One region of the Rhizobium sp. CNPSo 3670 genome, then DNA from elsewhere that is predicted to be linked to it. Evidence: riboswitches for the same ligand, from Rfam matches in the RefSeq annotation. Region 1 holds a riboswitch; the other holds the start of a gene.
The links. Region 1 has a riboswitch for FMN ahead of AC13QO_RS04345 (DMT family transporter). Riboswitches for the same ligand answer to the same signal wherever they lie in the genome.
Positions count from the first base shown of each region.

Region 1 (4,283 bases):
GCGATCCGTCTTCGGCCCTGCTCGAAGTGCTCGATCCGGCGCAGAACTCGACCTTCATGGACCACTATCTGGAAGTCGAATACGACCTGTCGGATGTGATGTTCATCACGACCGCGAATACGCTGAACATCCCTGCACCGCTTATGGACCGCATGGAGATCATCCGTATCGCCGGCTACACCGAAGATGAAAAGCGCGAGATCGCCAAGCGGCACCTGCTGCCGAAGGCTATCAAGGAACATGCGTTGCAGCCGGAAGAATTCTCGGTCAGCGACGATGCCCTGATGGCGATCAGCCAGCAGTACACCCGCGAAGCCGGTGTCCGCAGTTTCGAACGCGAATTGATGAAGCTCGCCCGCAAGGCGGTCACCGAGATCATCAAGGGCAAGACGAAGTCCGTTCACGTGACGGCCGCCAACATCGCCGACTATCTCGGCGTCCCGCGCTTCCGCCATGGCGAAGCTGAGGGCGAGGATCAGGTCGGCGTCGTGACCGGCCTTGCCTGGACGGAAGTCGGCGGCGAGCTGCTGACCATCGAAGGCGTGATGATGCCGGGCAAGGGCCGCATGACGGTTACCGGCAATCTGAAGGACGTCATGAAGGAATCGATCTCGGCGGCGGCTTCCTACGTCCGCTCGCGCGCTGTCGATTTCGGCATCGAACCGCCGATGTTCGAAAAGAACGACATCCACGTGCACGTGCCGGAAGGTGCGACGCCGAAGGATGGCCCGTCGGCCGGTGTCGCCATGGCAACCGCCATCGTTTCGATCATGACCGGCATCCCGGTCAACAAGCATGTGGCGATGACCGGTGAAATCACCCTTCGCGGCCGGGTGCTGCCGATCGGCGGTCTCAAGGAAAAGCTGCTTGCGGCGCTTCGCGGCGGCATCAAGAAAGTGCTGATTCCGGAAGAAAACGCCAAGGACCTGGCGGAGATTCCGGATAACGTGAAGAACAGCATGGAGATCATCCCGGTCTCGCGGATGGGCGAGGTGATCAAGCATGCGCTGATCCGTCGGCCGGAGCCGATCGAGTGGGATGGCACGGTGGAAACGCCCGTCATCACGTCGGTCGAAGGCCTCGACGATACGGGCGCAACGATCGCGCATTGAGTGGCGTTTGCCACATTTATGCCCGATTGAAGCAAAAGACGCAAAAAGGCTGGCGGAAACGCCAGCCTTTTTTGTGAAAACGTCATGGAGACGCTTGCTTTTCCTTGATTTGCAGGGCTTTTGGGTTCCCGGCGGGCCTGATGAAACCTATTCTGCGCCTAGCTTACATTTGAGTCGTTTCATACCATTTAGAAAGGGGTGGAAACATGAACAAGAATGAACTCGTGTCCGCAGTGGCCGAAAAGGCAGGACTGACGAAGTCTGACGCGGCTTCCGCTGTTGACGCGGTTTTCGACGTTGTCCAGGCCGAACTCAAGAACAAGGGCGATATCCGCCTCGCTGGTTTCGGCAGCTTCACCGTTTCTCATCGCGCTGCAACGAAGGGCCGCAACCCGTCGACCGGCGCTGAAGTCGATATTCCAGCCCGCAACGTGCCGAAGTTCACGCCCGGCAAGGGCCTGAAGGACGCCGTCAACGGCTGATTCATCATCCGCCGGCCGTAAACGAGAACGGCTGAGCAGGTTTTCGAGGGGTTCGGCGCTGCCGGACCCCTTTTGTTTTGCCGCTTGCCGTATGCAGCGCTTTGTCTTACCAACAATGCTGTTCTCAGGGCGGGGTGAAAGTCCCCACCGGCGGTAAGGGCTGTGGCCCGAGCCCGCGAGCGCCTTCTCAAGCTTCGGCCGGGGAAGGGTCAGCAGATCCGGTGCGATTCCGGAGCCGACGGTATAGTCCGGAAGAAAGAGAATGAGCATGGCCGTGAGCGGGCAGGGGACTGCCGGCCCCTGCGCGCCGTCGCCTCATGCGTCCTGATTTATGTTGGTCGCCTGCATAATTCCTTAAATCGGAATCGATTTAAGGATGAATTATGCAGCAATTAAAAGCGCTACAGCGTCCTTTGCGCGTCTGGAAAGACGCGCGGCGCTGTAGTTCTGGATGGAAGACATGAATCAGATTTCCCTTACAATGCCGCGTTCTCGCGCCTTTTGCCGGCGCTGCTTTCATGGTGCTTGGAGGCGTGGCCTTCTCGCTGCTCAACGTCTTCACCCAGTGGCTAACCATGAAACTCGCCTTTCCGCCAGCCTCCGCAGCCTTCTGGCAATATGCCTTTGCCTTCCTCTTCTCCTTGCCCTTCCTGCGCAAGCCTTGCGGCGATGCGTACCGACTATCCCCGGCGGCACGTCGTGCGCGTCCTCTTTGCCGCGCCTGGTGTCGAGGCCTGGGTTTCCGGTCTTGCCTCAGTGCCGATCTGGCAGGCGATCGCGCTGGTCATGACCTCACCCTTCTTCATCATTCTCGGTGCCCGCCTGTTCCTCGGTGAGCGCGTCGGCCCGGCCCGCTGGGCAGCGACCGGTGTCGGCTTTGCCGGCGTGATGATCATCCTCCAGCCATGGTCTGATAGTTTCACCTGCGCAGCGCTCCTGCCGGTGCTCTCGGCACTGCTCTGGGGTGCCTCCTCGCTCATCACCAAGGGCCTGACCGGTATCGAGAGGCCAGAGACCATCACCGTCTGGCTGTTGGTGCTGCTGACGCCGATCAACGGCGGTCTGGCACTTGCGGCGGGCTTCGCCGTACCGACAGGCACGACACTCGCGCTCTTCCTTGTGGCGGGCCTCCTGACGGTCGTGGCGCAATATCTGCTGACCCTAGCCTATGCCAGTGCTGACGCCGCCTATGTCCAGCCATTCGATGATCTGAAGCTGCCGCTGAACGTGCTCGCCGGCTGGCTGTTTTTCGGTTATGCGCCGGCCGGTTATCTCTGGCTGGGCGCCGCGCTCATTCTTTCAGCGTCGCTCTTCATCATGCAAAACGAGATGCGCCGGGAAAGGCAGCCGGCCTGACGCCGACCTCTGAAAACTCGCGGACTGTCATGTCTCTGTCATGGCAGTCCCGCAAAACCCCTCTGTTCGATCTTTCGACATTGGGGGATTTCATGACAATTTTATCGCGCAAGGCAGCGCTCGCTGCCGTGCTTCTCGCATCCGTTGCCGTCCCGGCCGCGGCCGAGCCGGTTTTCAACCGCATCGCCTCCTTCCCGGTCGCCCAGAACCTGCCTGCTGACAAGGACAAGCTGTCGCCGACATCCGCGGAAATCATCACCGCGACCGACGACGGCAACACACTGATCTATAGCGACAGTCCGCTCGGCGCGATCGGCTTCATCGACATTACCGACGCCAAGGCCCCGAAAGCCGCCGGCGCGCTGATGATGGATGGCGAGCCGACATCGGTTACCTCGAGCGCCGGCAAGGCGCTGGTTGCCGTCAACACCTCCGAAAGCAAGGCCAAGCCCTCAGGCCGCCTCGCAATCGTCGACGTGGCGACGAAGAAGATCGAGAACATCTGCGATCTCGGTGGCCAGCCGGATTCGATTGCCCTCAACAAGGACAAGACGCTCGGCGCCATCGCGATCGAAAACGAACGCGACGAAGAGGTCAATGACGGCAAGATCCCGCAGATGCCGGCCGGCGAGCTCGCCGTTTTCCAGGTCAACAACGGCACCGTCGACTGCGGCGCCATCAAGCATGTGGCGCTGAACGGTCTCGCCGGTGTTGCCCCTGAAGATCCGGAGCCGGAATTCGTGGCCTTCAACGGGCAGAACGAGATTGCGCTCACGCTGCAGGAAAATAACGAGATCGTCATCATCGACGCCAACACGGCTCAGGTGAAGACCCACTTTACCGCCGGCAGCGTCGATCTCTCCGGCATCGACACGAAGCGCGACCGCGCCCTGAAATTCTCGAGCGAATCGAAGGGCGTGCTGCGCGAGCCGGACGCCGTGAAGTGGCTGGACGACAACCGCCTCGTCGTCGCCAATGAAGGCGACTATCAGGGCGGCTCGCGCGGCTTCACCATCTTCGACAAGACGGGCAAGGTCCTCTACGAATCGGGCGCATCCTTCGAACGCGCCGTCGCCCATATCGGCCATTATCCGGAAAGCCGTTCGGGATCGAAGGGCGTCGAGCCGGAAGGTCTCGAAGCCGCCAAGTTCGGCGATGACCAGTATTTCTTCCTGCTTGCCGAGCGCGCCTCGGTCGTCGGCGTCTATAAGGATACCGGCGCCGACCCCGAACTCGTGCAGCTTCTGCCGTCGGGCATTTCGCCGGAAGGCGGGGTCGCTATCCCCCAGCGTAATCTCTTTGCGACCGCAAATGAACTCGATCTCGGCAAGGA
Region 1 covers NZ_JBXSOL010000003.1:240,166-244,448, forward strand. The annotation lists gene lon (endopeptidase La) at 1-1,112, shown strand, start outside; gene hupB (DNA-binding protein HupB) at 1,319-1,594, shown strand; FMN riboswitch at 1,711-1,862, shown strand; partial or broken gene AC13QO_RS04345 (DMT family transporter) at 2,046-2,950, shown strand; gene AC13QO_RS04350 (esterase-like activity of phytase family protein) at 3,043-4,283, shown strand, end outside.

Region 2 (4,283 bases), on a different contig from region 1:
TCCCTCCGCAACCCTGTCAACCCCACCTCCAAACAAGTCTGTGGAAAACCATTCATCACGGTGGAAAACAACCCAATAAACACCTTTAAATTGCGCGACATTGATTCGATTATGTGCGAACTTGTCATTAGCGATTGAGGGGTTGCTATGGGCACGACATACTGGCCGAAAGACCCGCTGGACGGGAATGACATGACGTTGCTGACGTCGATCCTTCGGCGCTGGTGCGCGCGTTATGGGATCGAGTTTACAGCCGAAGAAAGCAAACGGAAGGCGAAGGAACTCGTCGAATGGTTCGAGTTCGGTGTCAAGCATCCGGCCGAGCTCGAAGAGCTGATCGACGGAAAGCACTGGCTCGTCAGCCGCATCTGAGCGCAGCGTTATTTCAGCTGATAAAGGCCGGGCGAAACATCGCACCGGCCCTCGTTCGTTTGCCTCTGTCAAAGAGTTTTAGTAGTCATCGCGCCAGCGACGTTCGCGGTCCCAGCGCCCCTCATAGCGCCAGCGCGGGCCATCCCAATCGCGATGACGCCGCTCCCAGCCCCAGCGGGGCGGACCGCCATAGAAAGCTACAGGCGGCGGGCGGCGCCAGTTGCGCCGGCATTCGCCCCAGCGGGTCAGATGCCAGCCGCGACCACAGGCGTAGTCGACCTTTGTGACAGTGCTCTCAACCTTGATTGCCCCGATCGGCATCGCCTGAGCTGTGCCAATCGAGAAGCTGCCAGCGAGCAAGGCAGCCGCGATAGAAAGTGCCTTCATCGAAAACTCCATTTCATCCAGCCGCAATCACCTTAGGACCGCCAAATTGAACTGGAGATGAACTGCGCGTTCATGTTGCGGACGATAAAGCAGCACTTTTTTTGACCGCAGCGGACCGTTCTTCCCGTAGCGTCAAGCGCTTGGGGAGCATCCCGTCGCCTGCCGAAAACCGTTCATGTCCTTCCGTAAAAAGGATCTGGACCCGGGTCCCGCCCGACCGCGACTTCCGTGAGCCGGCCGAGATAATGCGCCCAGCCCTCCTCATGACCGGCGCATTGCTCCGCACTCGGCAGACCGCTGTGGGTGAGCCGCAAAAGCGTTCCTCCTCCTTGCTCGATCAGGTCGATCTCGACCAGGCTCGATCCCGGCGGCACCACCTCGCTGCCATCCCAGCCGAAGCTGTAGGCAAGCCGATGCACCGGCACCACCTCGCGAAACGAGCCACGCGCAAAACGGGCGCCGGTGACGTTGACGAGATAGAGCCCACCCGGCTCCGGCTCGACCTCGGCCTCCGTCCCCATCCAGCGCAGGATCTTCTCGGGATCGGTCATCAGTGCAAACACCGCCGCCGGCGGCGCCGCAAGATGCGCCTCGCGGCGCACGACGAAAGATTCTGGCATCGCTCTCTCCCATGATTGCTGCTCTACCCCTCAATGAGGCCGAGCAGCATGCTTTTTCGACATGGATGTCCTCAGCGGAAGCATGTAGGTGGATGCGCGCGCTGCGCAAGGGTGATGGGGCACGTGCCCTTCGGACGAAAACGTCTTCCCTATTGCCAGCCCGCCGCCTTGGCCCTATTGTCCGCGCCGTTCTCAGGGCGGGGTGAAAGTCCCTACCGGCGGTATGCAGTTTCGATTGCGAGCCCGCGAGCGCCTTCCTCGGAAGGGTCAGCAGATCAGGTGAGATGCCTGAGCCGACGGTCATAGTCCGGATGAAAGAGAACGTGCGCTGCTGCTGCCCTCCGGGCTGGCTGCGGATGCTCGTGATCGCCTTGGGTGATGTGTCTGTACGCCAAAGGAGATTACCATGACACCCACCCGTTATGCCTTCGTCAAAGCCGGCTGGCACGCCGATATCGTCGACCGTGCGCTCGAAGGTTTCCAACAGCTTGTTCCCGCCGAACAGATCGACGTATTCGACGTCCCCGGCGCCTTCGAAATGCCGCTGCTGTCGCGCGATCTTGCCGCGAGCGGGCGCTATGCCGCCGTCATTGCCGCCGCCTTCGTCGTCGATGGCGGGATCTACCGCCACGAATTCGTCGCCCAGGCCGTGGTCGATGGCCTGATGCGCGCCGGCATGGATACCGGCGTTCCGGTGCTGTCGGTCTCACTGACACCGCATCACTATCAGGAAACGGAGCATCACACGCAGATCTACCGCGCTCATTTCGTCGAAAAGGGCCGCGAGGCTGCGCGCGCCGCTCTGATGATCGGCAAAACGCGCGCCGCCCTTGCTGCTTAAAAGCTAGCGCAACAGACGGCGGGATGGCCCGCCGTCTTCTTCATGTCGACAGAAGAATTGATTCGACGCTCCACCCGGGCTGTGGTCCACTCGATCCCGACATGTATCGCCATTCTTAATGCGTCCAAACCTCAAGGGAGCTGAAGATGAGCAATGCAATGCGCAGTGAACCCCCAACCGAATCCATGAAAACACGACCGGTCGACACCAAGCTCGAAGTGGTCGTCATTCCCGTTTCCGACGTCGACCGTGCCAAACGTTTTTACGAGAGCCTTGGCTGGAGGCTCGACGCCGATTTCGCCAATGACGCCGATTTCCGCGTGATCCAGTTCACCCCACCGGGCTCCGGTTGCGCGATCATCTTCGGCAAGAATGTCACCGCCGCCGCTCCCGGCTCCGCCCAAGGCCTCTATCTCATCGTCTCCGACGTCGAGGCCGCAAGGCGCGATCTCATCGCCCGCGGCGTCGAGGTGAGCGAGGTCTTCCACGATGCTTCAGGCGTCTACGCCGGCAAGGACGAGCCCTATCTCTTCGGGCGCCTGCGCATCGCCGGCCGCGACCCCGACCACCGCAGCTATCGTTCCTTCGCCTCGTTCAAGGATCCCGATGGCAACGGCTGGCTGTTCCAGGAAGTCACCACACGCCTGCCAGGACGCATCGACGCCGATGAGACGGCCTTCTCGACATCGAGCGACCTCGCGGCCGCCCTCCGCCGCGCCGCCGAGGCCCACGGCGAACACGAGAAGCGCAATGGCGGCAAACACGACGAGAACTGGCCGGACTGGTACGCCGAATACATGGTCAGCGAACAGGCCGGCAGGCAGCTGCCGTTATAGGTGGCGGCACGGAGCAGCCGCCTTGCCCGTCGGCACCTCAAGGTGAGGCTCTTCGAGTGGCAGATGCTTTCTTCTTTGCTTTGTCGGTATGCCATGTGACAACCACACGGCATACCCTCTCCGGGCTCATCAGGTCGCGACTCACCGATCGAATATATCCCGCCACTGCTTCTCGCCTATTAGACAGTCCGCCGTCGGCGCGTCGGCGGCTATCCTCTCCACCGTCGGCGAGGGTGAAATGCCGCTGATCTCGAGCACCAGCTTGCGGCGCACGGCGATGGCGAAATCCTCAATCCTGTGGACCGGCAGCACGAAGCTGCCGGGGCCGCCGATCACGCAATCGGCGTAATATTTGTCGAGCCCTCCGGGAGCATCGGAAGGACGCAGCATTATCGCCAGCCCGTTGATGATCATGCCCGACGCCACCGCCTTGTCCCTGGTGCCCGTCACCGGGCTGCCGGAATTGTTCGGACCGTCGCCGGAGACGTCGATCACCTCACGCCTGCCGCGAAAGGGTCCGGTGGTGATCATGCTGGCGCCCTGATCGATGGCTGTTGAGATCGAGGTGCGCCGTTGCGTGGCTATCGGCCGGGCGCCAAGCTTATCGGCGAAGGCGATCGCATCCGCTTCCGTCTCAATCACCTGCCAGTCGATCATCGAATCCTGGACGACATAGCCCGCCCATTCGAAATAGCTGATGGCGATGCGGCCGGTGAGCCCGCCCTTGACCGCATCGATGAATTCCTTGTGCTTGAGCGCCTCGACATAACCGTCGCGCTGAATGCCGATCTCTTCGAAATCCATTGACCGCGAGGTGTCGACGGCAAGCACCAGCGTCACATCAACCTCGTTTGCGCCCGCCCCAGCTGTCGGCACGACTCCGGTAAGACCCATGAGCACCGCAAGTGTGGCCAGCATCGGCAAATCCCCGCGCATCGAGCAGGGAAATGTAACACAGCTTGGCCGGCGAAGGACGCCCGGCCTCGTGCGGGGTTTCAATTTTCAGTGATATCAGGAGCGCCTGCCTTGCCCCTCGAGGCCGCTGCGGGGAACTCATAGAGAGACTCTCCTGCCATGCAGCTTTCCAGGACCTCAACGCAAAGGCGACCATAAAGGGTTCTTCCACGCCTTCAGCGCTTCCAGAAAAACCTGCAGGCGCAGCGGCAGGAAGCGGCGGGTGGGATAGACGGCGTGCACGAAGATTTCCGGCGAGGACCAGTCCGGCAG
Region 2 covers NZ_JBXSOL010000010.1:55,375-59,657, forward strand. The annotation lists gene AC13QO_RS12550 (hypothetical protein) at 148-372, shown strand; gene AC13QO_RS12555 (GCG_CRPN prefix-to-repeats domain-containing protein) at 451-759, opposite strand; gene AC13QO_RS12560 (SRPBCC family protein) at 933-1,379, opposite strand; FMN riboswitch at 1,564-1,706, shown strand; gene AC13QO_RS12565 (6,7-dimethyl-8-ribityllumazine synthase) at 1,786-2,220, shown strand; gene AC13QO_RS12570 (VOC family protein) at 2,367-3,056, shown strand; gene AC13QO_RS12575 (DUF1194 domain-containing protein) at 3,198-3,974, opposite strand; gene AC13QO_RS12580 (LysR family transcriptional regulator) at 4,149-4,283, opposite strand, start outside.
Region 2: it holds a riboswitch for FMN, as region 1 does, so the genes downstream of both, AC13QO_RS12565 (6,7-dimethyl-8-ribityllumazine synthase) here and AC13QO_RS04345 (DMT family transporter) in region 1, are expected to answer to the same signal.